2 regions of the Bacillus sp. Pc3 genome follow, and region 1 is predicted to be linked to the other one. Evidence: a T-box and tRNA genes for the amino acid it is inferred to sense, from the RefSeq annotation. Region 1 holds a T-box; the other holds one or more tRNA genes.
What was found. A T-box is a leader RNA that pairs with one kind of tRNA and senses whether it is charged. The one in region 1 lies ahead of SB24_RS16125 (valine--tRNA ligase), so its partner is inferred to be a tRNA-Val.
Positions count from the first base shown of each region.

Region 2: it encodes a tRNA-Val, which carries the amino acid that the T-box ahead of SB24_RS16125 (valine--tRNA ligase) is inferred to sense. The anticodon was not compared.

Region 1 covers NZ_CP010406.1:3,348,080-3,364,568, reverse strand. The annotation lists gene minD (septum site-determining protein MinD) at 1-369, opposite strand, end outside; gene minC (septum site-determining protein MinC) at 372-1,052, opposite strand; gene mreD (rod shape-determining protein MreD) at 1,106-1,624, opposite strand; gene mreC (rod shape-determining protein MreC) at 1,621-2,484, opposite strand; gene mreB (cell shape-determining protein MreB) at 2,515-3,528, opposite strand; gene radC (RadC family protein) at 3,620-4,315, opposite strand; gene SB24_RS16145 (Maf family protein) at 4,347-4,916, opposite strand; gene SB24_RS16140 (SPOR domain-containing protein) at 5,057-6,058, opposite strand; gene SB24_RS16135 (prepilin peptidase) at 6,185-6,937, opposite strand; gene SB24_RS16130 (bifunctional folylpolyglutamate synthase/dihydrofolate synthase) at 7,077-8,369, opposite strand; gene SB24_RS16125 (valine--tRNA ligase) at 8,428-11,070, opposite strand; T-box leader at 11,129-11,350, opposite strand; gene SB24_RS16120 (hypothetical protein) at 11,523-11,714, shown strand; gene ysxE (spore coat protein YsxE) at 11,729-12,751, opposite strand; gene SB24_RS16110 (LysM peptidoglycan-binding domain-containing protein) at 12,785-14,632, opposite strand; gene hemL (glutamate-1-semialdehyde 2,1-aminomutase) at 14,765-16,054, opposite strand; gene hemB (porphobilinogen synthase) at 16,083-16,489, opposite strand, start outside.
Region 2 covers NZ_CP010406.1:1,860,986-1,877,474, forward strand. The annotation lists gene SB24_RS08640 (CdaA regulatory protein CdaR) at 1-965, opposite strand, end outside; gene cdaA (diadenylate cyclase CdaA) at 958-1,779, opposite strand; gene rsiW (anti-sigma-W factor RsiW) at 1,946-2,572, opposite strand; gene sigW (RNA polymerase sigma factor SigW) at 2,586-3,149, opposite strand; tRNA gene SB24_RS08660 (tRNA-Gln) at 3,380-3,451, opposite strand; tRNA gene SB24_RS08665 (tRNA-Tyr) at 3,456-3,540, opposite strand; tRNA gene SB24_RS08670 (tRNA-Thr) at 3,560-3,632, opposite strand; tRNA gene SB24_RS08675 (tRNA-Val) at 3,638-3,713, opposite strand; tRNA gene SB24_RS08680 (tRNA-Glu) at 3,717-3,788, opposite strand; gene SB24_RS08685 (2-thiouracil desulfurase family protein) at 3,969-4,421, shown strand; gene SB24_RS08690 (GNAT family N-acetyltransferase) at 4,440-4,916, shown strand; gene murQ (N-acetylmuramic acid 6-phosphate etherase) at 5,016-5,945, shown strand; gene SB24_RS08700 (PTS transporter subunit EIIC) at 6,074-7,441, shown strand; gene pbp4b (penicillin binding protein PBP4B) at 7,460-8,743, shown strand; gene SB24_RS08710 (glycoside hydrolase family 3 protein) at 8,790-10,703, shown strand; gene SB24_RS08715 (exo-beta-N-acetylmuramidase NamZ family protein) at 10,719-11,963, shown strand; gene btr (bacillibactin transport transcriptional regulator Btr) at 12,101-13,696, shown strand; gene SB24_RS08725 (ABC transporter substrate-binding protein) at 13,784-14,740, shown strand; gene SB24_RS08730 (FecCD family ABC transporter permease) at 14,760-15,767, shown strand; gene feuC (iron ABC transporter permease FeuC) at 15,769-16,489, shown strand, end outside.

The DNA.
Region 1 (16,489 bases):
GGCCGGACAATCAATAATGACATAATCAAATTCCTGCTTAAGCTCCTGCACAAGCGATTTGATCTGCTCAGGGACAACAGCCGTCTTGTCGCTTGTCTGGGCAGCCGGCATTAAATGAAGCAGATCATCAAAACGTTTGTCTTTGACAAGCGCCTGATGCGTCTTGCATCTGCCTTCAATTACATCTACTAAGTCGTAAATAATTCTGTTTTCAAGACCCATTACGACATCAAGGTTGCGCAGTCCGATATCTGTGTCTACCAAACAGACGCGCTTCCCTAAAATGGCTAAGGCGGTACCGAGGTTTGCAGATGTTGTTGTTTTACCTACTCCGCCTTTTCCCGAAGTTATTACGATAGCCTCACCCAATTTCACATTCCTCCCTCAAGCCTTGTTAGATCAGGTCTTAAATGAGCCAATTGCTGAAGGCGTTCAATGACCATATTTCCGTCAGTATCTAAATAAGCACATTCCATGTCGTTCCCTTTTTGAATGTGGTCTGGGGAGCGATTTAACACGTGATTGATCCTCAATTGTGTCGGCATCATTTCTGATGCGGCGATCACAGCCCGGTTATTTCCGTTATAACCCGCGTGGGCAATCCCTTTTAATGAACCGAGAACAAATATATTTCCTCCGGCTCTGATCGTACCGCCGGGATTCACATCTCCGATTAAAAGCAAATCTCCCGTCACGTGAAGCACCTGGCCCGAACGGACGATTTTGGAAACAGAAACAATTTCCTGCTCCTCTTTCATCCGCTGCGCTTCTTCTTTGGCGATGACTTCACTGTCAATTGAATGCACGACTAAATCTTTCTTTGACGCGATCAGATCAGTCAGCTGCTCTGCCTGTTCCTGATACAGATACCGATGCCCGAGTTTAATATGAACACTGATTTTTTGGCCTTTGCCATCAGTATATTGTTCAATCGACAGCATGTTTTGAAGACCATCGAGAAGCTCATCAAAAGAACACGCATCATCCAGATGCAATGTTAAGCCGTTTTTTGTTCCTTTTATTGTTACATATTGCTGCTTTTTGGTCTTCATCAATGTTCACCTCAACAACATACTCTTTTCGTCAAAAAAAGATAAAATCCTTTTTACTCATCTCTTAATTCTTTCTTCAGACTTATATAAAACAGCCTGAAGGGCAGGACTAATATAACGGCTCCCGCAATATTCAGCAAAGCGGTCGGCAAGAACCTCTGAATGACAAAATCGTTAAATGTCATTGTGCCGCTGCGGATTAACGTCTGAATGCCGTAGACGTAAAATTCAAGCACACATACGCTCAGCACCGCGACCAGAATGACCATCAGGGCGTTTGTCTGCAGCACTTTAAACGCTTTGGCCGCCAGATAGCATAAACCGGCAAAACCAAACATATAAACGCCTAAAACACCCGTATAATTGATGTCATAAAGAAATCCGAAAATCAAACCGTAGATCACCGCATGCTTTTGGTTGATATAAGCGGACATAAAAATCAGCGCAAGCAAAAGAAAATGCGGAACGACCTGCTGCTCGACGGAAACGAAAGGAAAACGCACCAGATCGGTATAGATGCTTTCCGCACAAAAGACCAAAATCATAATCAAAGGGAGAAGGAAACGTTTCACGATCCTTCCTCCCCTGTTGCTACGCTTCGGTTCACGACGATGACATGGTCAAGATCGTACAAGTCGGCAGCCGGTTTCACGTAAGCGATTTTCGTCAGGCCGTAAGCATCTGATTCTACATCGGTCACTTCCCCGACCGTCAGCCCTTGAGGAAATACGCCGCCCGTTCCGGATGTCTCCACGAGGTCGCCTTTTTTCACTTCACGTTTTTCATCCGGCTCAAGGATGGTCATTTTCAGAGTCTGTTTCTTTTTATCATACCCTTCAATTAAACCGTAGCCTTTGCTTCCCTTTTTGCCGGAGATTTTGGTGGCCACTCTGTTATTGCGGTCAACATCGCTCAGCAGCTGAACGGCGGATGTGAAACTGTTGAGTCCGCTGCTTTTGATCTTCCCGACCAGCGCACCCTTTTCGTTCGTGACAGCCATGTCTTTGGCCACTTTCTGCTTCGTTCCCTTATTGATCATGATCTGCTTGTACCATTGATCAGGGTTTCTGGCGATAACGGTCGCTAAAATCGGATCATAGTCGGAAATTGATTTGACATGCCCGAGTTCATCACGCAGCTTCTTGTTTTCATCTTTGAGTTCTTGGAGCTTCGCTTCATATTGTGTCTGTCCGTCCAGCTTTTGTCTTAAGCGTTCGTTTTCTTTGTACGTGTTTTTCAGGTCTTTTATGTCCCCGAAGAACCCTGCAAAATATTCGGCAGGCGTGTGAAAAATGTTTTGAAATACTCCCGTCGTATCACCGATCAGCTTTTCAGGCCAGGTGGTATTACGGCCGTTCTTCAGCGAGAATCCAATCATAGCCACCAATATGATAATACACAGAAGTAATAGCATTAACCGTTTGTTCGGCATCGTGATACACCTCTTCTATTTAACTCCTGATTATCTTGTTTTTCCTTTGAAAAGATGGATGTGCTCCAGTGCTTTTCCAGTGCCGATCGCAACACAATCCAGCGGATCTTCAGCGATAAGAACAGGCATTTTCGTTTCGTCGCTGATGACTTTGTCGAGATTGCGGAGCAGGGCGCCTCCCCCTGTTAATACAATACCTCTGTCCATAATATCAGCGGCCAGCTCAGGCGGTGTTTTTTCAAGCGTGCTCTTCACCGCGTCAACGATTGAGAGAACTGTATCACGCAGTGCATTTGCAATTTCCGTTCCCGTAATTTCGATCGTTTTCGGCAGACCTGTCAGAAGATCGCGGCCGCGGATTTCCATTGACGCATTTTCTTCACCGGTTTCTGCTGAACCGATTTCCATTTTAATAGCTTCCGCCGTACGGTCACCGATCATCAGATTATATGTTTTTCTGATATAGCTGATGATTGAGTCGTCCATTTCGTCACCGGCTACACGGATTGACTGAGACGTGACAATGCCGCCTAAAGAAATGATCGCCACTTCAGTTGTTCCGCCGCCGATATCAACGACCATGCTGCCCGTCGGCTCCCATACCGGAAGATTCGCGCCGATTGCTGCCGCAAACGGTTCTTCAATCGGATAAGCGTCACGTGCGCCCGCTTGTCTTGTCGCGTCGATGACCGCCCGTTCTTCAACGGCCGTAATACCTGACGGCACACACACCATAACGTAAGGCTTTCTCGCAAACAATCCTTTATTTTTCACAGCCTGATTAATGTAGTATTTCATCATTGTCGCAGTTGTTTCATAGTCAGCAATAACGCCGTCTTTCATCGGACGGAGCGCGACCACGTTGCCCGGAGTTCTTCCGATCATGTTTTTCGCATCGTTACCGACCGCAACGATGGACTTCGTATCCGTTTGCAGAGCAACGACAGACGGCTCTCTCACTACGATTCCTTTTCCTTTAACAAACACAAGCGTATTCGCGGTTCCCAAATCTATACCAAGGTCTCTTGTACCAATTCCGAACATATGTATGTATCTTCCTTTCTTAAAGCAAAAATACCCTAAAGGGAAAAACTCATAAAATCTATTATATCTTAAATCAACGAAAAAAAAAGTGTTACAAATATCCTTTTTCCTTTAAACTCACAAATTTTTTGTCACCAATGACCAAATGATCCAGCAGCTCGATGCCGATTAAATTTCCGCACTCAAAAAGCCGCCTGGTTACCTCTATATCTTCCCTGCTCGGTGTAGGATCTCCTGAAGGATGATTGTGAACACAAATGAAGGACGCGGCGGATCGTTTGAAAGCTTCTTTAAACACCTCCCGCGGGTGGACAATAGATGAATTCAGACTTCCGATAAAAACGGTGCGTTTATGAATGACTTGATTTTTGGTATTTAAATATAAACAGACAAAATGCTCCTGGGATAAAAAGCGCATATCCTCCATCACATACTTCGCCCCGTCTTCCGGAGAGCGGATGACGCAATGCTCCCCGGCGGATGTCTTATGAATGCGGCTCCCCAGCTCAATTGCGGCAAGAATCTGAACGGCTTTCACCGTGCCGATTCCCGGAATGCTGGAAAGCTCCTGGGCAGAGGCGCCTTTTAACAGTCGCAGCCCGTCAAACGTCCGCAGCAGCCGGTGAGCGAGGTTCATGACGGACTCATGTTTCGTTCCCGTCCGCAGCAGGATGGCGAGCAATTCATTGTTAGAGAGATGTTCGGCTCCGAAGTGCAGAAGCCGCTCTCTCGGTTTTTCTTTTTCGGGGAAATCTCTTAATTTTAACGGCAGATCACGGATGATCAACCCCTCCTTGTTCCCCTTCCCGGTTTGAACATCAAGCTTTTATATTAAATTCTTTCAAGGCTCTCATTGTTTTAGCGACAGGAAGCCCGACGACAGAATAAAAATCACCGTCTATTTTTTTCACTAAAAGCGCGCCTTTTCCTTGGATGCCGTATGCACCTGCTTTATCCATCGGTTCTTTTGTTTCAATGTAGAGCTGTATGTCGTCTTCACTGAGCGGCCAAAACGTCACTTCCGTCGTGTCACAGAACGTTTCTTTCCGGTCATGCGTCTGAATGCTGACCGCCGTAATGACTTGATGGCTTCGGCCGGAAAGCCTCCGCAGCATGTGTGCCGCTTCTTCTCTGTCATGCGGTTTGCCGAGGCATTCGCCGTCTATGCACACCATCGTGTCAGCCCCGATAACGACTGCATCGGGATTTTCGGCCAATACAGCTCCGGCTTTTTGCTCGGCCAAACATTGGACGTTTTCTTCCGGCGAAAGGTTTCGATTTAATTTTTCTTCTGTGCGGCTTGCAATAATGCTGTAAGGAATCTGAAGAAGAGTAAGGAGTTCTTTTCTTCGCGGAGATTGTGATGCGAGTATTAAGCGTTTTGTCATGATTGTCATCCTTTCAGGGTTTGCTTAAGAAAAAAAGATACTTGTCTATCCTACCAAATCAAACGGGCAACCACAATTTCAGAAAAATAACTTTTTGATGACAAAATAAAAAATCCCGCCGGATGACGGGAAATGAGATACTATTTTACAACACTTAAAAGCTCTTTTTGGGCTTTCCAGCCGGATTCCGAACCCGGCGTTTCCAGTTCTTTCAGCGCTTGAAGCACGGCCTCTTTCTGCTTTTTGTCAGCGGCGTCTGCACCGTCTGCCGCTTTTGCCGCTTCAGCCACTTCCGTTTTTGAAAGATCTTTGCCGGTAATCGCTTTGGCGGAGAGCTCAGAAGCTTGTTTAAAAGAGTCTTCCAGTCCTGAATCGACCGCAAAGCTGAGCTCTTTTCCGCCCCAAGCCTCAAAATCATGGTCTATCAGTGTCTGACCCAATTGCTGTGATAGGCTTTTTTCCGCTGCAAGCCCGGCGATCACGTATGTGTATCCGTCTTCTTTAGCCAGAGAGACGGCCGAGTATCCTTTTTCAGTCAGCTGGTCAACAAGGGTTTGCGCTCCTTTTTCTGATGAAAATTTTCCGGCCTGCACCGCATATGTTTTATAGTTTCCCTCTGAAGATTCCGCATCTCCTGTGCCGGCTGTTTCAGATTTGTCTTTAGAAACATCTCCCGCTTTCGCCGTCTGCCCTTGTGAACCTTTGTCAGCTGATGCTGGAGCGGAGGCTTCTTTACTTCCCGACATATTTAAGGCGACAAGGCCGAGCCCGGTGCCTAAAACAGCCGCAACAGCAATTGTCGTGACCGCTTTTTTAACTGGAGAAGACGGCTGCTTTTTTTTCGGAAAATGAGGGCCGTTTTTTTTCTTCTGGTATGGCGGAACGACTTTCGGGTCATCTTCAAATACCTCAGAATTCTTCTCATGATCCCAATTGAAATCTTCTTCTTTCGGATCTTCATGGGATGCGGCGGTCTCCTGCTCCGCCTTTTTTGTTTCTTCCCAATTTGAAAATGTGACGGTTTTCTCCCCGCCTTCTTTCACATCTTCTTGTCCATACATCGTTTCTTCTTGTCCGTTAATGGTTACTTTAAGGGCATTGTTTTTTGCGTTGCTGTGCTTTTTGCTCTTCCTTTTTTTCAACGTCTCTTCCCCCTTGCATTCGTCTTGGCCGTACCTTGAACTGATCATGGTTCACACTTTAGCATAGGCGAAAAAAAAAAGAACAAGACTTTTGTCGTCTTGTCCAAAAAACGTTCGCCAAATTTTTCAAGCTCCGCCTGAAGCGAGCTTGATGTAAAACGAAAACAGCTCTTCACCGTATAAATAACTCAAAGCGCTCCCGACTGAGATGGCCGGCGCAAACGGAAATGGCTGCTTTTTACCAAGCCTGCCCCGGGCTGCGGCGCACATACCGTATACGGCTCCGATCATAACGGAGAGAAAGAATGCAATGAGCACGAGCTTCACGCCGAGCGTCAGGCCGATCACCCCAAACAGTTTCACATCACCTGCGCCGATGCCTCCTTTACTGACAAACATGATAAAAACAAGCAGAAAAAATCCGCAAACGGCTCCGGCAAACCCTGCATACCATGAATCCAGCGGAGAAAACATACGGCCGGCGATGAAAAGCGGAAGAAAAAACAGCAGAACCTTGTCAGGAATCAGCATATATTGCAGATCCGTCATAGTAACAATCATGAGCAGAGACAGAAATAACAGCGCGACTAACAGTTCTTTTGAGAAACCGAAATGAATGCCTGCAGCCGTGAATAAACACGCCGTCCAGCATTCCGCCGCCGGATACATAACCGACAGCTTCGCACGACAGTTTCTGCATCTGCCTCTTTGCAGAATATAGGAAACGACGGGCACAAGCTCCCCCCAGGAGAGCGGCAAGCGGCAAAACGAACAGGCTGAACGCGGCGAAATAACCGAGATTCGCAGCGGGATACGGCACGCTGCTGTATAAAAAAAAGAACCGAAAATCAAGCCGAGAAAAAACAGAATCAAAAGCACTCAGACCACACCTTTACTATCAATCTGGCTCAGATTATAGCAAAGAAAAACACCATGACTGAAATGGCTGAAAATATATTTTCAGCATAAAAACACCCGGCAAAACCGTAAAATGGTCTGCCGGGCATCCGAGGGGCTGTCAGATAAGCCGCTTTCTCATTTCTGAAATAAAATATAAGGAGCCGGTAATGATGATGACATCATCCGCCCCGTCTTTTTGTTCTATCCATTCTTTCACACTGTCCGGGTTCTCATCGAAGCTCTTATCCGCTAGACTGCTTGCGTTATAAAGGGCTTCGGCGCTTGAAGCACGCGGAAAGTCAAATGATACAAAGTGAATGGAATCCGCTTCGGTTTCAAGCTTTTCAATCATTTCCTGATACGGTTTGTCTTTTAATGCGCTGAATACGACATGGACGTTTTTACCGGCAAAGCGCTGCCGGATCGTTTCTATCAGCGTTTCAACGCCCTCTTCGTTATGGGCGCCGTCCGCAAACACTAAAGGGCGGCTTTGAAGACGTTCAAACCGGCCCGGCCACGATGCTTTTTTCAGGCCGTTTCGCATCGCTTCTTCAGAAATGGCTGCGGCTTCCAGGCGATTCAGCCATTCAGCGGCCAATATCGCCAATGCCGCATTCTGCCTTTGGTGAATGCCGATCAGCGACGTTTGAATGTTTTCATAGCATTTCGTTTCCGTTTCCAGCGAAAAGCTTTCACCGGACGGAAGCGCCGCTTCATTAGACAGTCTGCACGTTTTATATAGTGACTGATACGGAGCCTGCTTTTTTTCGGCTTCCGCTTCAATAACGCCGAGTGCTTCCGGCTGATTGACGCCCGTAATGACCGGAATGGAATTTTTAATGATACCGGCTTTCTGCCCGGCGATCTCCTCGATGGTATTGCCTAAAATCGCCATATGGTCATGTCCGATACTTGTAATGACCGACAGGAGCGGATTCACAATATTGGTTGAATCAAATGTGCCGCCGAGCCCCGCTTCAAAAATGACAAAATCGATATCAGCCCGCTCCGCAAAATATAAAAATGCACACGCTGTAATGATTTCAAATTCTGTCACCGTTCCGGCATCGGTCTTATCAAGCTCATCGACTATCGGTTTTATGTCATTAACGAGCGTTCTCCATTCCTCATCAGAAATCGGCGTGCCGTTGACGCTGATACGCTCATTAAACGTAATAATGTAAGGCGATGTGAACGTGCCGACCGTATAACCGGCTTCTTGAAGCACGGAACGGATAAAAGCGACGGTCGATCCTTTGCCGTTTGTGCCCGCCACATGAATGGCGCGAATGTTCTTTTCCGGGTGTTCCAGTTTTTCCATCAGCTTTTCCATACGGAGAAGGCCTGGCTTAACGCCGAACTTGAGTCTGCCGTGAATCCAGCTGATCGCTTCTTTGTACGTATTAAACAATGAAATCCCCTCTTTTATACAACAAGGCGGTTTCTTAGGAAACCGCCCCGCTGTTTTATCAGCCTTTCAGCTCTGCAATCCGCTGCCGGACAGCTTCGCGTTTTGCCGCGTAGTCTTTCTCTTTTCCGCGTTCTTCTTCAATGACATGCTCAGGAGCTTTTTTAATAAATCCTTCGTTGCCGAGTTTTTTCTGAACGCGTTCGACCTCTTTTGTCAGCTTGTCGAATTCTTTTTGCAGACGGGCGATCTCCTCATCAATGTTAATCAGCCCTTCAAGCGGCAGAATGACTTCCGCTCCGGTGACGACCGCTGTCATCGCTTTGTCTGCCGCAGTGATATCCGTCCCGATTTTCAGCGTGCTCGGATTCGTAAAGCGTTCAACGTAAGAACGGTTCTTCTCAAGGCGGCCGGCAATGTCTTCGGTAGCTGTTTTAATGTAAAGCTCAACCTGCTTGCTCATCGGCGTGTTGACTTCGCTCCGGATATTGCGGACAGAACGGATTAATTCAACGAGCAGTTTCATATCCGCCGCTGCCTCTTTATCCGTATGTTCCGGCACCGGAACCGGCCAAGAGCTGATCGTGATTGACTCGCCTTCATGAGGAAGGTGCTGCCAGATTTCTTCCGTTAAGAATGGCATAAACGGGTGAAGAAGACGCATCGTCTGGTCAAGCACATATGCCAGAACAGAACGGGTTGTTTTCTTCGCCGCTTCATCTTCCCCGTACAGCGGAAGCTTTGCCATTTCGATATACCAGTCGCACACATCGTCCCAGATAAAGTTGTACAGGTGGCGTCCGACTTCACCGAATTCATAACGATCCGCAAGCTGGGTTACGTCTTCTATCGTTTCATTCAGTCTTGTGAGGATCCACTTATCAGCAACTGATTTTTCACCGGACAGATCAAGCTCGTCATACGTCATGCCGTCCATGTTCATTAATGCAAAACGGGAGGCGTTCCAAATTTTATTTGCGAAATTCCATGTGGATTCCACTTTTTCATAGCTGAAACGGAGATCCTGTCCCGGTGAACTTCCGGTTGCCAGGAAATAGCGCAGGGAATCCGCTCCGTACTTGTCGATGACATCCATCGGGTCCACGCCGTTCCCAAGGGATTTACTCATTTTTCTGCCCTGCTCGTCACGGATTAAGCCGTGAATCAGCACGTCTTTGAACGGACGCTCGCCGGTAAACTCAAGACCTTGGAAAATCATCCGGGATACCCAGAAGAAAATGATGTCATATCCCGTTACAAGAACATCGGTTGAGTAATACCGCTTAAAGTCTTCAGCGTTTTCATCAGGCCAGCCCATTGTAGAAAACGGCCAAAGCGCGGAGCTGAACCATGTATCAAGCACGTCTGAATCCTGTTCCCAATTTTCACTGTCCTCAGGCGCCTCAAGGCCGACGTACACTTCTTTTGTTTCTTTATGATACCAAGCCGGGATGCGGTGGCCCCACCACAGCTGACGGGAAATACACCAATCACGGATATTTTCCATCCAGTGCAGGTACGTTTTCTCGAACCGGTCAGGAACGAAGTGAACTTTCTCTTCTTTTGACTGAAGGTCAACCGCAGCATCGGCCAGCGGCTGCATTTTGACAAACCATTGTGTGGACAGGTACGGCTCAACAACGGCGCCGCTTCTCTCACTATGTCCGACAGAATGCATATGGTCTTCGATTTTAAAGAGAACACCGGATTCCTGAAGATCATTGACGAGTTTTTTGCGGCATTCAAACCGGTCCATGCCGTTATATTGCAGCGCTTTTTCATTCATTGTTCCGTCTTCATTCATGACGAGAATCCGCTCTAGATTGTGGCGGTTTCCGAGTTCAAAATCATTCGGGTCATGGGCAGGCGTGATTTTAACGGCGCCTGATCCGAATTCCATATCAACATAATCATCGCCGACGATCGGAATTTCGCGGTTTGTAATCGGCAGAATCACCGTTTTGCCGATTAAGTGCTTGTAGCGCTCATCTTCAGGATGAACCGCGACAGCCGTGTCGCCAAGCATCGTTTCCGGACGGGTGGTCGCGATTTCAATTGAGCCTGAACCGTCTGCTAACGGATAGCGCAAATGATAAAACGCGCCCTGTACGTCTTTGTAAATTACTTCAATATCGGATAAAGCCGTTTTTGTGGCAGGGTCCCAGTTGATGATATATTCGCCTCTGTAAATCAAGCCTTTTTTGTACAGCTTGACGAATACTTCCCGCACTGCTTTGTTCAGCCCTTCATCAAGAGTGAAACGTTCGCGCGAATAATCGAGTCCGAGCCCCATCTTGGCCCATTGGCTGCGGATGAAATCAGCATACTCTTCCTTCCACTTCCACGTTTCTTCTAAAAACTTTTCACGGCCGAGATCATAACGGCTTGTGCCCTGTTCGCGGAGTTTCGCTTCGACTTTTGCCTGAGTGGCGATGCCGGCGTGGTCCATGCCCGGAAGCCAGAGCACGTCATAGCCCTGCATGCGTTTCATACGCGTAACGATATCTTGCAGCGTCGTATCCCACGCATGTCCGAGGTGCAGCCTGCCCGTCACGTTCGGCGGCGGAATGACGACAGAATACGGCTGTTTCGTTTGATCGCCGCCCGCTTCAAAATATTTTCCTTTCAGCCAAAAATCATAGCGGCCTTTTTCAATCGCAGACGGATCATATTTTGTCGGCATTGTTTGTTCGTTTGTATCCATGATAACCCTCCAGCATGTTTAGAAATGGCTGAGCAACTAAAAAAGAGCCTTCATCCTGATAAAGGACGAAAAGCTCTTTCGCGGTACCACCTTTTTTCATGAACAGATTTGTTCATGCACTTAAACGGATAACGGGTGCGGCCCGAATTTCTCTACTGTATGTTCAAGAAATTATGCTCCCGGGCGACCTTCCAATGAGACAGCATAAGAAGCCTTTCAGCACAGTAGCTTCTCTCTCTTCATGCGTCTTTCTTGTACTCTTCCCGTTCAAAGCAGGTGTATTTATATCAGCTCATGATCTTATTTATTATGTTCTTTATTATAGTAAAAGTGTTTTTGATTCGTCAATCATCTTTTCCAAAAACCGCTGCCGTCATACATAAATGGGCATGCACCCCGCCCTTTCCCTTACATACGATACATAGAAAGGCGAATGTGAGGAGGAATTGCCCGTGAGAAAAAAATTCAATTCTTATTCGCTCCCCCAGTGGGCCAGACAGGTCCGCCTTGTATCCGTGCAAGTCATTATCCCGATTACGATCTTTCAGGGGATCAGGACGATTTTCTTTCCGACGACTTTTGATGTCCTGCTGCTTGCCATCCTGCTGTTTTTAGCGTGCGCCCTGCATTTGGAATGGATATAAAAAAACGAGTCCCGTTATGAAGAGGACTCGTTTTCCGCTTTTATTTTTTTCTCCCGCTCAATCTGATGAACCTTCATGAGAAAAGGCTCAACATTTTTCATCTGCCAAAACGCTCTTAATAATTGCGTACACTCTTCTTTTTCAGAGCCCCTTTGGCCGGTCTGATACCGTTTCAGCACTTTGTACATGGCGGACGGATAAGCCATATAGCTGAGAAACAGGCTGATTTCCGCTTCACGGAGCGGGAATGATTTGTGATACGTATAAAACCAGTCCAGACATTCCGGGCATGCTTTCGGATAGCTTCTGAACATTCTGGAGTAAAAGCCGAGCAGGTCGTTTTGCGGAGGGCCCAGCGCAGCTTTCTCGAAATTCGTGAAAAAGCCCGATCCCGCATCATTATACAGAAAGTGGCGGCTCGATAAGCTGCCGTGGTTGATCACCGCTCTCGTCTTGTCATGATCCTTTGCCGCGTCAAACCATTCTTCCAGACGTTCCAGAGCAAAATTGACGGCAGAAACCGTTTCTGTAAGATACGTAACAGCCTGCAGTTCAAAAGGTGAAAGATACCACTCTTTTTCCGCCCGGTCGGCGAATTGTTCATAGACAAGCTTATCATTTTCCCAATCTCTTTTCGTTGCTTCATAAAAGCCGCTGATATCTTCAGTCCGGATTTGGATGTCCCGCACAGTCGCGGAGTGGAGCTTCGCGACCTCTTTAAAAAGGTAAACATGTTTTTGGTCCCGTTCCTCTTCCTGATCGTACTGAAGCCAAGGCATTAAATAATAAGAATTCTCCGTCTGTGTTCCCGCAAAAAAATCGCCGGCATACGTGCGGCAGATCGGCACAAATGATCGGTAGCCTTTCTCCTCAATCTCAATCATAAGATCCGTAAATTCACTGCTGCGGGCCGGCTTGAGCTGTTTCAAAGCAAAAATGCCGTAGTTTGAGTAGACCTTCCAAACATGCGGGCTGACAGGCTCAATATACTCAGCCGCCAGCCCGTATTCCTGAAGCACTGATTGGACTGCTTCCATTCCATTCACCACATTTTTACGGCCTCTTTGTGCTTACGCATGGCTGTTATTATATTCAGGTATATACAGAAGCTGACCTTCTTCAAGCTCGTCATCAAACGATAAAGCATTCGTTCTGATGAGCTGCTGGGATGTTATGTCATATCGTTCACACACCCGGTCGATAGTATCTTGCTGCTGTACGATACAAATTTTCATTCTTGAAAACTTTTCTTCTTCCCTTGTAAATAATTTTGTCAAGTAATGAGAGTTGTCATTTTCCTTCTGCTCGGTTCCCGGTGCCGCTTCTTCATTCTTTCTTTCAGACTTAAGCGGCTCAGGCGGTTCAGCTTGCGCCGGCTCCTCAGGCGGCAGTTTGGAAAACTGAAAAGACAAATCGAGAGGCTTCCCGGTTTCCTCCTCCGGCGGCGCCATCTTCCTTACCTCAATTTCGAACCCTACTTCATCCTGAGACTCTTCTTCAAGCAGCTTAGGAGCGCTGTAAAACTCCTCTTCCTGCTGTTCCGGAACGAACTCGCGATAAACGGGCGCCTGCTCTTCTTGAAAAACCGCAGGCTCATCTTCGTCTTCTGCCGCCTCATGATCGCTCTGACGGAGAAGCGGCTCGGCCTCTGGCTGTTTTTCTTTTTGAAGGAAGGGCTGTTCCGCAATTTTTGGTTTTTCTGCATGCGGAGTCAGAGTGAACGCAGGGAAAACCGGCTCGTTATCATCTTTTGGCTCTTCCTGCACTTCTGCTGAATCATCGTCAAATACAGGTTCATTCCTCACAGCCGACATGATTGCAGGCTCCTCAGCTTCTTCCTGCTCTTCTTCGTGTTGGAAGGAAACGGGAGGAGGAGGCTCAGTAAAGGAAACAGGTTTCGGCACCTCTTCCTGCTCCCTCAGAACCGGGGCGGTCTCCTGCTCTTCTTCTTCCCGCTCCCTCAAAATCGGGGCTGCTTCCTGCTCCTCTTCTTCTTCCCGCTCCCTCAAAATCGGGGCTGCTTCCTGTTCTTCTTCTTCCTGCTCCCTCAAAATCGGGGCTGCTTCCTGTTCTTCTTCTTCCTGCTCCCTCAAAATCGGGGCTGCTTCCTGCTCTTCTTCTTCCTGCTCTCTCAGAATCGGGGCTGCTTCCTGCTCTTCTTCTTCCTGCTCTCTCAGAATCGGGGCTGCTTCCTGCTCTTCTTCTTCCCGCTCCCTCAGAATCGGGGCTGCTTCCTGCTCTTCTTCTTCCTGCTCTCTCAGAATCGGGGCAGCTCCCTGCTCTTCTTCCTCCTGCCTGAGTAAAGGCGGGGTTTCTTCCTCGTTCTTCTCGGTTTCTTGTGCTGCTTCTTTTGATACACTCAAAGGTATTTCAGGCTCATGGCGTATCATTAATTCTGGTTCGTTTTCGTCCTCCAAATGATGTCCGGCAAGATTGATCATTTCTTCTCTGGCAAATTCAGGAGCCACGTACAAAGGGATCTCCGGCTCTTTTGGCTCGGATTCCTCAAGCAGCCCTTCAATTGCCAAATCAGCCTGAATGGTTAAGATCCTTGAATCCGTCAGCTGATAATCAAAGGCATCGATAAATACGAAAACATCATTGAGGTGGCTCACTTTATTTTTCGGAATCGTAATATCCACCGGGAAACAATGAATGAGCTCGGCCGTGCCATCCTCCCTCGCCCTCACTTCCTCTACATGCCTCATCTCCCTATCAAGCTCTTCAAAATGACTGCTGTGATCTATGTTGTACTCGCCAGTAAGTTCTAATGATCCTTTAATTGAGACATAATCATTTACTTCCTGCACCCTGATGTCAGGGTCTAATGAAATCGAAAGTAATTCAGAAACTTCCTGTCCTTTTTGGAAACAGATTGATTCTTCAACAGAAAATTGCAATCGGTGATTATGCGGCAAGTTCATATCCTCCTTTCATCTAATCCATACAATTAGATGTCACTAAAGGTGTATGCCGCAATCCGGAAAAATATGATAATGGAGGCATTGAAAAAAGCCGATACAAGTCTTGCTTGCATCGGCTTTTCGGTATCAGCGGCTGATCGCCTGGAACACTTTCTCAGCGGCTTGAATGGTATTTTCAATATCCTCCATTGTATGCGCAGTGGAGAGAAACAATCCTTCAAATTGAGACGGCGGCAGAAATACGCCTGCGTCGGCCATCCCTTTATAATACTTGGCGAACAGCTTTAAATCAGAAGATTTGGCTGCTTCATAGTTAATGACAGGCTCATTTGTGAAAAAGAAGCCGATCATTGAACCCGCCCGGTTAAACGTGTGCGGAATGCCATGTGCTGCAGCTGCTTTTGAAATGCCTTCTTCAAGCATATCGCCTTTTTTCACAAATTCTTGGTAAGATTCAGGTGTGAGCTGCTGTAACGTCTCAAGTCCCGCTGTCATGGCAAGCGGATTTCCTGACAATGTTCCAGCCTGATAGATCGGACCGCTCGGCGCGATTCGTTCCATAATGTCAGCTTTTCCGCCATACGCACCGACAGGAAGACCGCCGCCTATGACTTTGCCGAGACACGTTAAGTCAGGCGTCACGCCGAAATACCCTTGCGCACAGTTATAATCCACGCGAAAACCGGTCATGACCTCATCAAAAATGAGCAGCGCGCCATACTGTTCCGTCATGTCGCGAAGTCCTTGTAAAAAGCCTTCCTGCGGCGGAACAACGCCCATATTGCCTGCTACCGGTTCAACAATGACCCCGGCAATATCTTCACCGTACTCCCGGAATGCGAGTGCAACGCTTTCCAAGTCGTTGTATGGAACGGTAATCGTATTCATTGCTATTCCTTCCGGCACGCCCGGGCTGTCCGGAAGGCCGAGTGTCGCCACTCCGGATCCCGCTTTGATCAGCAGTGAATCACCATGGCCGTGGTAACAGCCTTCGAATTTCAAAATTTTGTTTCGGCCGGTATATCCTCTTGCCAGACGCAGGGCGCTCATTGTCGCCTCTGTGCCGGAGCTGACCATCCGCACGATTTCAACAGACGGCACACGGTCAATGACCAATTTGGCCAGTTCGTTTTCCACCTCAGTAGATGCTCCGAAACTTGTCCCGTTCTCGGCTACTTTTTTCAGGCTTTCAACGACCCGGTCGTTCGTGTGGCCCAAAATGAGCGGCCCCCAGCTCAGGACGTAGTCGATATATTCATTGCCGTCAATATCAAAAATTTTCGATCCTTTTCCGCGCTGCATAAAGATCGGGTCCATATCGACTGATTTAAACGCGCGCACCGGGCTGTTCACTCCGCCCGGCATCAGTTTCTGCGCTTCTTTAAAAGCGGCTTTTGATTTTTCATAGCTTCTCATCTGCCTCAGCTCCCGTCAAATGAAATCGTTACTCAGCAAGCCATCTTGCTGCGTCTTTTGCATGATACGTCATAATCAGATCGGCTCCTGCACGTTTCATGCCCGTTAAAATTTCCAGCACCATTTCTTTTTCTTTAATCCAGCCGTTTTGGGCTGCCGCTTTCACCATGGAATACTCCCCGCTCACATTATATGCGACCAGCGGCAGGTGATGGCGGTTTTTCACATCACGCATAATATCTAAGTATGACATAGACGGTTTGACGATTAAAAAGTCAGCGCCTTCTGCCGCGTCTGATTCAGCCTCACGGAGCGCTTCCAAGCGGTTGGCCGGATCCATCTGATATGTTTTTCGGTCTCCGAACTGCGGCGTGCTGTCAGCCGCGTCGCGGAACGGACCGTAAAATTCACTTGAATATTTCACGGCATAAGACA
Region 2 (16,489 bases), 1.5 Mb from region 1:
TCTTCACTGTCCACTTTAACATGAAGCGTGATTTTTTCCGGTGATACCTTAGTGACACCCTTAGGAAGCGGGATATCGGCATTGATATCGGTATCTTTATCAATTTTGCCTAAATCAAGAGATACGCCGTCAATAAATTCAAGTGAATCCAGCACATCCTGCGGGCCGTAAACCGTCACCTCACTCGGATTCGAGTCAATGCTCGCAACGCTCACCCCGTCCGGAAGACTTCCCTTCCTTTCGATTTTGAAAGGAAGCTTTTTGCTCGGACTGGCTACGGGAACCGTCACTTTAATGACTGACGGTTCAACATCAACAGGAAGTGCGTTGCCGTCTTTGTCATAGACGGTCACCTTCACTTCCTTTTCAATGGTCTCATTTGCATTTTCTAGGTTCACGGATGCTTTGACAAGTGAAATGTTATCAATCACATTTTTCGAACCTGTAATCTGCACGTTTTTCGGGCTGATAATCGGCTGCTGAGGGGTATATCCCTTTTTCATTTTGCTTTTATTGTAGTATTCAACTTCCACGGGAAAACTCTCAGCCGTTTTTTCCTGAATCGTAACCGTCGTGACTGACGGGTTAATGGAGACCGTCAGTCCGTCCGATACGTTTTTCGCCTTCAATTCGACCTTATGAGTCCCGGTCTTCAGCTTATTCATATCGGCGTATATCTCAAAATTCTTCGTCTGTCTCGCCTTTTTCACCGCGCTTGTCGAGCCTTTAATCGTGACATTTACGGTCTGGGGCACGCCGGTGACGACATAGTTCGCTTCATCATAGTATGCTTTTACAGGAATATCAGTAAGCGTAGCCTCGTCAGTCGTTGATGTCGGAAAAAAGGATTCCCCCGGCTTTTTCGGAGTCGGCGCCTGGTTGTTGTTAACCGCAACGTAAAGCAGCAGCGCAAAGAGCAATGCAATGATCTTTACAGCCCAGCGGTTGTTTAAGAATTTATCCATTTTTCTTGCCCCTCCAGTACCAGCGGTTAGAAGAAGTATCTCTGGCGTTTTTCTTAAACTCGGCTTCAAGCATTTCTTTCAGTGCTTCTTCCGTCAATTCTCTGTGAAGGTCTCCGTTTTTGGCCACACTGATGGCGCCCGTCTCTTCAGATACAATAATGGTTAAGCTGTCCGTCACTTCACTGATGCCGACAGCCGCTCTGTGACGCGTCCCCAGCTCCTTTGAAATAAACGGGCTTTCAGAAAGCGGCAGATAACAGGCAGCCGCCGCAATCTCGTTATTTTTCATAATGACCGCTCCATCATGCAGCGGTGTATTCGGGATGAAGATATTAATCAAAAGCTCCGAGCTGACCTGCGCATTAAGCGGGATGCCCGTCTCAATATAATCGCCCATTCCCGTATCGCGCTCAATGGCGATGAGTGCGCCGATGCGGCGTTTCGCCATGTAGCTGATCGATTTTGTAATCGCTTCAATTGTCTTATGCTGCGCTTCCTCCACGGGGGTTCCGCTCCTGGAAAAGAACCGGCCCCGTCCGAGCTGTTCAAGCGCCCGTCTCAGCTCAGGCTGGAATATAATGATGATCGCTAAAAATCCCCATGTTATCGCTTGGTCCATCAGCCACTGAAGCGTGCTGAGTCCCAAATATGAACTGGCCATCCGGACCAATACGATGACGACGATTCCTTTTAAAAGCTGAACCGCCTTCGTCCCGCGTATGACCATGATTAATTTATATATCACATACCAAACAAGGAGAATATCAACGGCATTGCCGAGGTATTGCAAAAATGGGATGTCCTCAAAAGCCATTTCCTCGTCCTCCAAGAATTCAGTCATTTCGTTTTTCTGTTATGAATTGTGCTGCATGAGCAATATGTACATCATATAGCGTGCTCATTATACCACATTTTGATTTCTCAAGTGAAATGAGCCAGAGCGGCGATGCACAAAAAAAAGAGTAAAGCGATTATACGCTTTACTCATCTTCACTCGGGTCCAAAGCGCTCACGACGCCCTGGCCCGCCGATTTCAGTTCGTACCAGACCCAGTCAAACAATTGGTTAATCTCTTCAATCTGCCCGGTGACTTGTCCGGCTGAGGCCATGTATTTTTCTCCGTTGACGACGGTCACATTGCCGTCGACTTTTCCTTCAATGAACAGCTTGCCGTTTTTTACTGTGACATCGCCCTTTACGGTCTCGCCTTCAGGGACGGTGACCGTGTGATTCTGCACGACAAGGTTCGGCTGTTTGGACACACTGAAATTGTGGTCATTATGCCAGCTGTTGAAAAAACCGCCGCCCATTAAAATCACAAAAACCGCTGCGGCTGCAATCATCGGATGAGTTTTTATCCATCGTTTTACAGAAGCGCGTTTTTTCTCTTTTGGAAGATTCGCCATAACTTTGGCAGTAAAATCAGCAGGGGCCGTGACATGCGATGTGCTTCGGACGAGTGCTACGGATTTCTCCATTTCATGAAAATGCCGTTTGCAATTCCCGCATGACTGCAAATGTTGTTTTAATACGTTTTCATCTTCAGGAAGGATATCTCCATCAAGATGCTTATGCATAAGCTGCACGATCTGTTCAGGACAGCTCATTTCATCACCCCACTTAAAGATCCCTCAATTGTTTTCTAAGAGCCTCTCTGCCTCTGTGTATCCTTGTCTTGACGGTGCCGACAGGGATATTCAGAATCTCCCCGATTTCAATTAAAGAGAGTTCGTCAATATACTTTAATACAATAACCGTTCTGTACTTGTCAGGCAGCTTTAAAATCTTTTTCTGAATTGTGTCCGACAGCTCCAATGACAATACGGCGTCTTCAGGGAGAACCCCGTCCGCGGCGATCTGCGAATACATCGTCAGCCCTTCTGTTCCCGCTACTTCTGCGTCCAGATAGTAATCAGGCTTTTTCTTGCGGATGCGGTCAATGGTCAGGTTGGTCGCAATTCTGTAAAGCCACGTTGAAAACTTTCTGTTGATATCGAAACTGTCGATATTGACATACGCTCTGATAAAAGCTTCCTGCGCAATATCTTCCGCTTCGTGAACATTGCCGAGCATGCGGTAGCAAAGCTGGTAAATCTTATCTTTATAAAGGTCAACGATTTCTGCAAACGCATTTTGATCGCCTTTTTTGACTTGCTTGATTCTTTTTTTAATCAGGTTTTCCATGTTTTATCTTACCTCTGCCCTTCACCGGTCTGTATCTATACGTTGATTGTTTTAAAAGGTTTCATTTTTTTATTACATTTATTTTACCAAATTTCAGGCAGGGTGTAGATGGAAAATACAGAATATACTGCCTTAACAGCAGCTTAAAAATAGTATATCTGATGAACAATCAGAAATCGAAACAAAATGCTGATAAAAAAAAGACACCTTTATGCAAAAGGTGTCTGAGACTGGGCTAGCTGGATTCGAACCAACGCATGACGGAGTCAAAGTCCGTTGCCTTACCGCTTGGCTATAGCCCAAAAATGGTGGAGGGGGGCAGATTCGAACTGCCGAACCCTGAGGGAGCGGATTTACAGTCCGCCGCGTTTAGCCACTTCGCTACCCCTCCGTATTTTTTTGAAAAACAGTGCCGGCCAGAGGACTTGAACCCCCAACCTACTGATTACAAGTCAGTTGCTCTACCAATTGAGCTAGGCCGGCAAATATGGTGGAGGATGACGGGCTCGAACCGCCGACCCTCTGCTTGTAAGGCAGATGCTCTCCCAGCTGAGCTAATCCTCCATATGACCCGTACGGGATTCGAACCCGTGTTACCGCCGTGAAAGGGCGGTGTCTTAACCGCTTGACCAACGGGCCGTTGTGTCCGCGTCGAGCTGACAAAAGTTATTATATACAGGTTGTACCCCATTTGTAAAGAGAAAAATTATTTTTTTTATTTTCAAACTTTTTTACCCGTTTTTTAACTGAAAAACTCATCCCTCCTCTCTTATTTCATTTATGATGAAAGTATCAAAATATTGAAGGGAATGGACACAGATGATCTTAGTCAGCTCTTGTCTCGGCGGTATCGAATGCAGGTATAACGGCTCTCACGCCGCTTCGGAAAAAATCCGCAGACTCGTAGAAGAAAAGAAAGCTGTTATGGTCTGCCCCGAACTTTTGGGCGGCTTCACCACTCCCCGCGAACCGGCGGAAATCATCGGCGGCACGGGCGAAGACGTGCTGAACGGAACAGCAAGAATCGTAACGGCATCAGGCGAAGACGTTACGGCTTTATATATGGATGGCGCGGAAAAAACGTTAGCATACGCAAAAGAAATAGGCGCCGCAACGGTCATCCTTAAAGAAAACAGTCCGTCCTGCGGCAGCAGCTTTATCTATGACGGCACTTTCTCAGGAAAAAAAATAATCGGAGACGGCATCACTTCCGCTCTTTTAAAACGGGCAGGCTGCCGTGTTCTATCAGAAGATGAATTGGATCAATTATAAAAAAGGAGAGTAGATATCATGGATGTAGCCCTGTCCTTTTATAAACCGGAGCATGCAGACGGACTGAACGGGTTTGTGCTGAGTGAAGAAGATAAAAAGTTCACAGCTCTCCCGAAGGATGTACTGCCGCAGGCTCTTGTCATCCGGGATCGCTACCCGACAGTCATTTTAAAAGAAGACCGCCCCGTCGGTTTTTTTATTTTACATACCTCAAAAGAAACCATTGCCCCGTATTCGAACAATGTGTCTGCCATTTTGCTGAGTGCGCTGTCCTTACATGCGCCGCATCAGGGAAAAGGTTATGCCAAACAAGCGATGCTGCAGCTCCCCGCTTTTGTCGCAAATTACTTTCCTTGGTGTGATGAAATCGTGCTTGCTGTAAACCATCGCAATCATCGTGCAAAGAACCTGTACCGGTCTTCCGGTTTTATTGATAAAGGTCGTCGCAGGATCGGCCCCATCGGTGAACAGCACATTCTGCATCATTTTTTGTGAAAGCGCTTGATTATTCATCTCACCCCTGCCGATTTTTCTTGAAACATCTATTCAGAAGCCCATATACTTCAAGTATTAACGACTTGGGAGGGTACAATCATGACAGACCGGCTTAACATTCACAGATTGACCACAGAAACCAGAAATCCGCAGACCGCTTCAATCCATCAAGCAGACACGATGGAAATTCTCCGCATCATTAACGAAGAGGATTTCAAAGTGGCTGAAGCCGTTCAGCAGGTGCTGCCCGATATTCAGATTGCCGTTCAATTCGCCCATCAATCATTACGGCGAAACGGCAGGCTGATTTATGCGGGAGCGGGCACAAGCGGCAGACTCGGTGTACTGGATGCGGTTGAATGCCCGCCTACATACAGCGTAAGTCCCGACACCGTCATCGGTCTGATGGCCGGAGGAGCAGACGCCTTTTTGCAAGCGGCTGAAGGTATAGAAGACAGCGAGGAAACCGGCGCTCTCGATCTCAAAACGATTGGGCTTACCGCAGAAGACACCGTAATCGCCATCGCGGCAAGCGGGCGCACGCCGTATGCGGCCGGTGCGCTGAAATACGCAAAAACAATCGGCGCCAAAACCGTCGCGCTCACATGCAATAAACACTCATTGATCAGCACTTATGCCGATCACAGCATTGAAGTCGTCGTCGGCCCCGAAGTGATTACAGGGTCAACACGAATGAAAGCGGCGACGGCACATAAAATGATTCTGAACATGATTTCCACGGCCGTGATGATCAAAAGCGGCAAAGTGTACGAAAATTTAATGGTGGACGTTCATGTCAGCAACGAAAAATTGAAAGAACGCGCAATCGGCATTATCCAAAGCATCACGGGCGTTCCGTACGACAAGGCAAAAGAAACGCTTGAGGCCGCAGGCAGCCATGTCAAAACGGCAATCGTCATGCTGAAGACGAATTCAGACGAAACACACGCGAAGGCACTGCTCAAAGAAGCAGACGGCTTCATTGACAAAGCCATTGAACAGCACGTTTCAAAGGAAAAAGAACGCTGATCGTTCTTTGGTGAAAAATAATGTGCTTTTACGAGCCCGCGCCGTTTTCATGATCGGCGCAGGCGCTTTTAGGACGCGTTTCAGGCACAGCTCCCCGGGAAAAATCGCACGGAAAAAGGAGGATCTCCATGAGCAAAGAGGCATTTTATCAGTCACTGGCCAAAGATATCCTGGACAATTGCGGCGGTTCATCGAATATTTCAGGCTTTACCCACTGTATGACACGCCTGAGGATTACACCTTTAGATCGGGACAAAACGGATATTGAAGCGCTGAAACAGCTTGACGGGGTAATAGGCGTCGTCGAAGCCGAAACACTGCAGATCATTCTCGGCACGGGTGTCGTCAATCATGTCGCCGACGCTTTCGCAAAACTTATGCCATCCGGAAAAAACATTGATTTAAAAGAAGCCGCCTCACGGAAAAAAGCCGATCTCAACAGAAAAAACACCACACCCATCAGACTGTTTCTGAGAAAAATATCAAGCATCTTCATTCCCCTTATTCCCGCACTCATTGCATCAGGTTTAATCACCGGTATTACGAAAGCCGTCATTCAGGCCGGCTGGCTCCCGAAAGAATCCCAAATCGCACTTATTTTAACGGTTATCGGTTCAGGCTTATTCGCTTACCTCGGCGTCCTTGTCGGCATCAATGCGGCGAAGGAATTCGGCGGGACACCCGCGATGGGCGGCCTTGCGGGCATATTGATCCTTAACCCTGAGATCGCCAATATCAGTTTGTTCGGAGAGAATCTGCTCCCTGGCAGGGGAGGATTAATCGGCGTTCTTTTCGCTGCGGTTTTTATCGCTTATACCGAACGGTTTATCAGAAAGTACGTCCATCAATCCATCGACATTATCGTCACGCCTACATTGTCTTTACTTATCACCGGGCTGGTGACATATGTCGTTTTTATCCCTGCAGGCGGTTTTATTTCTGATCTCATTACATCAGGTTTATTGTCGCTGCTGAATGTCGGGGGAGTGCTCTCAGGGTTTGTACTGGGAGCCGCCTTCCTGCCGCTTGTCGTCACCGGCCTGCATCAAGGCTTGACCCCCGTACATTTGGAATTAATCCGATCAATCGGAGATGACCCGCTTCTTCCGATTCTCGCGATGGGAGGCGCGGGTCAGGTAGGGGCGGCCTTCGCCATCTTTATGAAAACAAAAAAAGCCTCATTGAAAAGAGCGATCGGCGGCGGACTTCCATCCGGTCTGCTCGGAATCGGAGAGCCGCTCATCTTCGGCGTCACGCTCCCGCTCGGCCGGCCGTTTTTGACGGCGTGTTTAGGGGCGGGAATCGGCGGCGCCTTTCAAGCCCATTTTCAGGTGGCTACTTTTTCAATCGGTGTCTCCGGCCTTCCGCTCTCGTTTCTCGTACAGCCGGCTCAAATCGTTTTGTATATCATCGGTCTCTTCATCTCTTACGCGGCGGGCTTTGTCTTCACTTATGCGTTCGGATTTAAGGATGAAATGGCTGCTGAATTTGACTAAACCGGGAGGGATCAGAATATGAAAACACTGACAGCCGCCATACTCACAATGGTCATCAGCCTCTCTTTTCTGCCGCAGCACAAAGCCGAAGCCCAATCCAAATTATACGACGCAGCAAAGCTCAGAAAGGTTGATCAAATGATTGAAAAAGACATCGCAGAAGGATTCCCCGGAGCCGTCCTCGTCGTCGTAAAGGACGGACGGGTGATCAAAAAGAAAGCATACGGCTACAGCAAAAAATATGACGGGAACACCCTTTTATCCCGTCCGAAAAAAATGAAAACATCAACCATGTTTGATCTAGCTTCCAATACAAAAATGTACGCGGCGAATTTTGCATTACAGCGACTCGTCAGCCAGGGAAAGCTTGATGTGTATCAAAAAGTCTCGGCTTACCTTCCTGATTTCAAAGACAGAAAAAGCGATCCGATTCAAGAAAAAGACCGCATTCGCGTCATCGATGTGCTCCAGCATCAATCCGGTCTGCCGGCAAGCTTTTATTTCTATCAGCCGGACACCGCAGGCCCTTTGTATTCACAAGAACGGGATAAAACGATCCGTTTTCTCACTCAAATCCCGCTTGCATACAAACCGGGAACAAAACACGTATACAGCGATATCGGTTACATGCTTCTCGGCTGCATCATTGAAAACATAACCGGAAAAACCCTTGATGCCTATGCGGAACAAGAACTGTACAAACCGCTGAAACTGACGCACACACTGTTCAATCCGCTGCAAAAAGGCTTTAAAGAAAAAGCATTCGCAGCTACTGAACGTTTAGGCAACACACGTGACGGAGTCATCCATTTTCCTCACATCAGGACGTATACGCTGCAGGGGGAAGTTCACGATGAAAAAGCATTTTACTCAATGGGAGGGGTGTCCGGTCACGCCGGGCTGTTTTCCAGAGCTGACGACATGGCCGTCCTTCTTCAAGTCATGCTGAACGGAGGCAGTTATAAACACGTTTCTCTCTTCAATAAAAGAACGGCCGATTTGTTCACAACGGCGGCATCCTCTGATCCGACTTTCGCTCTCGGCTGGCGGAAAAACGGCAGCCCGGATATGGAGTGGATGTTCGGCCCTTATGCAAGCAGGCAGGCATACGGCCATACGGGATGGACCGGCACCGTCACGATTATTGATCCCGCTTATAAGCTGGGGATCGCACTTTTGACCAATAAAAAGCATTCCCCCGTCGTCAGTCCCGGTGAAAACCCGAATGTTTTTGAAGGGGATCTTTTTCCGACCGGAAGCTACGGCAGCGTCATAAAAACGATTTATGAAGCCATTGAATGACAACCCATGTCTTTTGTCCAAACTATGACGGCAGGAGGGCACCATCATGAAACTTGTCATCTCAGCTGTATTACTGTTGTTCATTGTTTTCGGCACGCATCATGCATCGACAAAACCGGACATTCCGTCACAGGCGGAACAAGCGGTATCCCGTATGACATTAGATGAAAAATTAGGGCAGATGCTCATGCCTGATTTTCGCAATTGGCAAAAAAAGGGGCAGTCATCACCTGAGGCTCTTACCAAAATGAATGACGAAGTCGCAGGGCTTATTCAAAAGTACCGGTTCGGCGGCGTTATCTTATTTGCAGAAAATGTAAAAAACACTGAACAAACGGTACGCCTGACAGATGCCTTTCAAAAGGCGAGCCCTGACATTCCGCTATTATTAAGCATTGATCAGGAGGGCGGCATCGTAACCAGACTTGGTGAGGGCACTCATTTCCCAGGCAATATGGCGCTCGGAGCCGCTAGAAAAACAGCCTACGCGTCCCAGACCGGCGCCATTATCGGGAAAGAACTGAAAGCACTGGGCATTAATACGAACTTCGCTCCCGTTCTCGATATCAATAATAATCCCGGAAACCCTGTCATCGGCGTCAGGTCGTTCAGTTCAGACCGAGATCTGACAGCTTCACTCGGTCTTGCCTCAATAAAGGCTCAGCAAAAGCAGGATGTCGCTGCCGCCGTCAAACATTTCCCGGGACACGGCGACACGGATGTCGACAGCCACTACGGCCTTCCGCTTGTCACCCACAATCAAGAAAGGCTGCGTCAGATTGAACTTTATCCGTTCCGGAAGGCCATTCAGGCCGGAGCTGATATGATCATGACAGCCCATGTGCAATTTCCCGCGTTTGACGATACAACCTATAAAAGCAAGCTGGACGGTTCAGACATCCTCGTACCCGCCACGCTCTCGAAAAAAGTGATGACTCATCTTCTCCGTGAGGAAATGGGCTTTAACGGCGTCATCGTCACGGATGCATTAAATATGAAAGCCATTGCCGATCATTTCGGCCAGGAAGAGGCGGTCGTCATGGCCGTAAAAGCAGGCGTCGATATTGCCCTGATGCCGGCCCAAGTGACATCGCTGCAAACGGAAAACCGCTTTGCCCGGGTTCATTCCGCTTTAAAAAAGGCAGTACAAAAAGGGGATATTCCGCTGCAGCAAATTAACAAATCGGCGGAACGCATCATTTCCCTGAAAATAAAACGAGGGATATATCCCGCACCGAAAGAGACAAATCTGAAAAAGAAGATTGCAAAAGCAAAGAAAACCGTCGGCAGCAAAAATCACCTGAAAGCTGAAAAACAAATCGCGGAAAGGTCCGTCACCGTCTTACAAAACAAAAACCGCACCCTCCCATTCAAACCGAAAAAGAACAGCCGCGTTCTCATTGCAGCTCCATATGAAGATCAAACAGCGTCAATGGAACAAACCATTCGGCAGCTCATCAAGAAGAAAAAAATCCGGCCGGTAACCATCAGTAAAATGAACTTCGCCGAACGCACATTTCATGATGAACACAAAAAGCAGATATCTGACGCTGATTACGTGATTACAGGCTCATATGTTGTGAAAAATGATCCTGTCGTAAACGACGGCGTGATTGACGATTCCGTCACAGATCCCGGCAAGTGGACGACTGCATTTCCGCGGGCCGTCATGAAAGCCGCACAATCGAACCAAAAACCCTTTGTGCTGATGAGCCTGCGTAATCCATATGACGCTGCGAACTTTGAAGAAGCTGAAGCCCTTATCGCAGTCTACGGCTTTAAAGGATATACAGACGGACAATTTCTCCAGCCAAACATTCCGGCAGGCGTTGAAGCGATATTCGGACAGACAAAACCGCAAGGCAGGCTGCCCGCTGACATTCCTTCCGTCACGCATCCGGGAACGACACTGTATCCTTATGGTTTCGGTATCAATCTGAAGACCGGAAAACCGCTTTAAACAGGAGGACTGATCATGAAAACACAAACGGCTGCGCTTCTTGCCGGACTTGTCGTCATCAGTGCTATGACGGCAGTCTCGGCGGCTTCTGACAGAAACCTTCATACCGCCAAGAAACCAAGCATCCAAACAGGCATCGACCGCCTGCTGAAAGATTATAAACAGGAACTGAAGGGAAAAAGGGTCGGGCTGATCACCAACCCGACCGGTGTGAACGCGTCATTGAAAAGCAGCGTTGACGTGCTGTATGAGGCGCCAGACATCCACTTGACCGCATTATTCGGACCGGAGCACGGTGTCCGCGGCGATGCTCAGGCCGGAGACAAAGTCACATCCTATATAGACGAAAAAACAGGGCTTCCCGTCTACAGCCTATACGGGGAAACGAGGAAACCGACGCCTGACATGCTGAAAGATACAGATGTACTGATTTTCGATATTCAGGATGTCGGAACGCGATACTACACCTACATTTATACAATGGCCTATGCCATGGAAGCGGCAAAAGAAAAAGGCATACCTTTTTATGTATTGGACCGGCCGAATCCGCAAGGCGGACGAAATCCGGACGGCCCGGTTCTTGAACCGGATTACGCTTCATTTGTCGGACTGTATCCGATCCCGCTGAGGCACGGCATGACGATCGGTGAGCTTGCTCTTTTATTCAATAAAGAGTTTCATATTGGCGCCGACCTCACCGTCGTAAAAATGAAGCGCTGGAAGCGGACGATGACGATTGAAGATACCGGTCTGCCGTTCGTCCTCCCTTCGCCTAATATCCCGACTCCGGACAGCATATTCGCATATTCGGCGACAGGACTAATCGAAGGCACAAACGTATCCGAAGGAAGGGGCACGACAAAGCCGTTTGAACTGATCGGCGCGCCTTATATGAAAAGCACCGAGCTCGAAGAACGCCTGAACAGTCTCAAGCTTCCGGGCGTCACCTTCAGAGCCGCATCATTTATCCCCAGCTTCTCCAAGCACCAGGGCAAGCTGTGCCACGGCGTACAAGTCTACGTAACAAACAGAAACACATTTGAAGCGGCAAAAACAGGGCTTTCCATTCTGAAAACCATGCATGACTTATATCCGAATGACTTTTCCTTCTTGACGACAGGCTCTTTTGACAAGTTGATCGGTAACGGCTGGGTACGCAAAAAAATAGAAAAAGGCACTTCCATTGAAGACATCACCGGCACATATCAACGCCGGCTGGACCAATTCAAAACTCTAAGAAAACAATACCTCATATACTGACAACATTCGTGTTACACGTGTAACATTTTGACGCATTTCACATTTCCGCTTTTTATAGGAAAACATTCATTTATTTGGTACAATTTAAATGATAACAGTTATCATTTAAATGAATGTTTCCTAAAAGGTGGTTTCTCATGAAAAACACATTATTCTTTCAGCCCATTGATATCATCTCCGTAAAAAAAACAGCCGACCTTCTGTCAGAGCATCAGCTCACTAATTCCCCCGTATTGATCTTTCATGTGAAAGGCGAGGGACAAATTGATATCGGAACAGACAGCTTTCCGCTGCAGAAGGAAACGCTCTACATCTGTCCTTGTGATGAGACATTCAATATTGCCCCTATACCGTCAGGCGGCATCCATTTGTATATCGTCAGACTCCGTGTTTTCTCCTATTCATCAGATGATGAAGCGATGCTTCCGGATAACGGGGAAGACATCTTCCACGGACTTCAGCAAATGAATTTACAAACGGTTGATCATTTGACAAGCCGGCTTCAGTCACTTTCTGAAAATGCGCGATCGGCGGATGCATTGCAGAAAATGAAATATACAGCCGACTTTCAGCAGCTGATGTACGACCTTTATGCCGCAAAAGTATGCCATCAAAATAATACGAAAGCGGCGATCGAACAGACAAAACAATTCATTCATGCTCAGTCCGACACAAAAATCACGCTCACCCAGCTCGCTCATATGGCGGGAATCAGTCCCAAGCATTACAGTGAAACCTTTAAAAAACTATACGGGCAGAGCGTAACTGAATATATCACAGACATCCGCATAACCAATGCGAAAAAACTGATGGCCAAGGCAAACTGCAAACTGCGGGAAATCGCTCATCAAATCGGCTACCAAGATGAATTTTATTTCAGCCGCATCTTTAAAAAACATACCGGCAGCTCACCCACAAGCTATATGAAAAAAAGGCGCACAAAAATGGCCGCGTACGGAAAAGAAACGATGGGGCATCTGATTCCTCTGCATCACGTGCCTTATGCTGCGGCGCTGCACCCGAAATGGACGGCCTATTATTACAAACAATTCTCTTCCGATATTCCGGTTCACCTGAGTGCTTACCGCTATAATGCAAATTGGGAAGAGAACCTGCACACGCTTTCCCAAGCTGCCCCGGACATCATTTTCAGTCTTGATTCTGTCAGTGAAGAAGAAAAACAGCGCCTGAATGACATCACTGACGTTTTTTACCTTCCGGCTCAAGAAAATTGGAGAGACCAGTTTCTTCGCACAGCCGCATATTTGAATGAAGAGCAGGAAGCGCGGCACTGGCTTAAAGCTTATCAAAGTCTCGCCCATTCAGCGAAAGATGCTCTGAAACACGTGCGGCATCAGCGGTTCTTATTTGTCCGTGTATATAAAGAAAATATGTACATCGCCCATAACAACAGTATTGAGGATGTCTTCTTCGGTGATTTAGGCTTTGCCTCCGCAAAACCGGAATCTTTTGCTCCTGACGAAAAGATTTCCTTGGACATGCTGGCGGATTGCCAGGCTGACTGCATCATGCTTTTCACTTGTAAAGAACCGGAAACGCTTCGTTATTTTCAGCGGATTCAGCAGACCGGGATATGGCAGAACCTTAGAGCCGTCAGCAATAAACGCGTGTTTCCTATATCATCTGACCCGTGGATTGAATATTCTCCAAGCGGACATCAGCGGATGATCGAGCAAAGCATTTCTATTTTTTCCGAAGATCGTCCATGGTAATGCCGGAAATTATCCATGGTCTTATCCCTGTTCATTCTCTATAATTCCAATTGATAATAGTTATCAATTGAACAGGAGGAACAATAGATGAAGAAATTGGCATTCGCTTTCATGATTTTGCTTTTGGCTTTCACGGCCGCGGCTTGCGGAAGCTCAGAAACATCTGATACAGCAAGTAAAGGAAAGGACGCTTCTTCAGATAAAAAGAAAATCGAATATCTCGGAAAAACATATGAAGTCAAAGCGCCGACTGACAAAATCGCCATTACAGGCAGCGTAGAATCAATGGAAGACGCCAAATTGCTTGACGTTCATCCAGCAGGAGCAATTTCTTTCTCGGGCAAATTCCCGGAACTGTTTAAAGATATTACAGATAAATCCGTATCAACGGGGGAAAAAATGCAGCCGAATATGGAAAAAATTCTTGAGCTGCAGCCGGACGTCATTCTGGCATCAACCAAATTCCCGGAAAAAACGTTGAAAAAATTGAGCGGCACCGCTGAAACGATCCCTGTCTCTCATATCTCATCAAACTGGAAAGAAAACATGATGCTGCTCGCCCAGCTTACAGATAAAGAGAAAAAAGCGAAAAAAATCATCGCAGATTACGAACAGGACCTGAAAAAGACAAAAACAAAGATCAACAGCAAAGCGAAACAGTCAAACGCGCTGGTCATCAGAATCAGACAAGGCAATATTTATATTTATCCTGAACAAGTATATTTCAACTCCACGCTTTACGGTGATTTAGGCCTGAAGGCGCCGGACGAAGTCAAAGCGGCGAAAGCGCAGGAACTGATTTCTCTTGAAAAATTAAGCGAAATGAACCCTGACCATATCTTCGTACAATTCTCTGATGACGAAAACGCAGATAAGCCGGACGCTTTGAAAGACTTAGAGAAAAATCCGATCTGGAAGAGCCTGAAGGCAGTCAAAAAAGACCATGTATACGTCAATACGATTGATCCGTTAGCCCAAGGCGGAACCGCGTGGAGTAAAATCAGCTTCTTACAGGTTGCGGCTGACAAATTGACTCAAGACTAATAAAGAGTAGGTTTTTCACATGTATGCAAAACGGCGGACACACATGATTATCATTGCTTCACCGATTGCCATTGTTCTGTCACTGCTGCTTTCCGTTTTATACGGCGCAAAGCAGCTTGACATCCATACCGTGTTCTCCGCATTGCTGCACTTTAATCCGGAGAATACCGACCATCAGATCATATGGCATTCAAGAATCCCGAGGGCTGCCGGCGCTATGTTTATCGGCGCAGCCCTTGCTGTTTCCGGAGCGCTCATGCAGGGAATCACACGGAACTATCTGGCCTCGCCTTCAATCATGGGTGTGTCGGACGGCTCCGCTTTTATCATCACCCTTTGCATGGTATTGCTCCCTCAATCGACATCCATTGAAATGATCATATACTCGTTTATCGGTTCCGCATTCGGCGCTGCTCTTGTTTTCGGGCTGGCCTCCATTCTTCCCGGCGGTTTTACCCCGGTGCAGCTTGCCATCATCGGAACGGTGACAAGTATGCTTCTCAGCAGTCTGTCGGCTGCGCTTTCGATTTATTTTCAAATTTCGCAGGATCTCAGTTTTTGGTACAGTGCGAGACTGCATCAAATGAACCCTGATTTTTTGAAACTGGCCGTCCCGTTTTTTGCGATCGGAATCATCACGGCCATGATTCTCAGCAAAAAGGTCACTGCCGTATCATTAGGAGACGACATTTCAAAAAGTCTGGGACAGCAGAAAAGAACCATCAAACTCATGGCGATGACGGCCGTTGTCATATTGACCGGAAGCTCGGTGGCACTCGCCGGAAAAATTGCATTTGTCGGTTTGGTCGTTCCGCACATTACACGTTTTCTCGTCGGATCGGACTACAGCAGGCTGATCCCATGCGCGTGCATCATCGGCGGCGTCTTCCTGACCCTTTGCGATCTTGCCAGCCGATTCATCAATTATCCGTTTGAGACGCCTATTGAAGTTGTCACTTCTATCATCGGTGTTCCTTTCTTTCTTTATTTGATTAAAAGAAAAGGAGGGGATCAGCGTGGTACGTAAAATGGCCGGAATTTATATCATTCTGATTGCTCTCATATTGCTCGTAAGCTATTTCAGCATGACAAGCGGTTCTTTTTCCGCAAAGCCGGGTGAACTGCTCAGTACGCTTTTCCGCATCCATCCGAATCCGCAATATGACATTTTGCTGTTTCAGCTGAGGCTGCCGCGCATTGTCATGGCTGCTGCCATCGGACTCGGGTTGGGGATAGCCGGAGCCGTTATTCAGGCCATTACCAAAAACGGTCTTGCCGATCCCGGTATTTTGGGCATTAATGCAGGAGCCGGAGCCGGAATCGTCACGTTTATGCTTCTGTTTCAGGGACAATCTGAAGCGACGGCACTTGCCTCTGCGATGGGTATGCCTGTCTTCGGCCTCATCGGAGGATTGATGGCGGCCGTGCTGATCTATATTTTCGCCTGGCACCGGGGGCATCTGGAATCGGGCAGAATTATTCTCGTCGGGATCGCCATGAATTCCGGATTCAGCGCGCTGTCTTTATTTCTTTCATTAAAAATGGACCCGCAGGATTATGAGATGGCGATGGTTTGGAAAAACGGCAGCATCTGGTCGGCAAACTGGTTGACCATTACGGCGATCCTTCCGTGGCTGATCGTGTTCATTCCTCTGCTTATGGCGAAAACGTCATTGCTGGATACCATTCGTTTCGATGAGGACACGGTGAAAAGCCTCGGTGTTTCAACCAATAAAGAAAAAACGATTT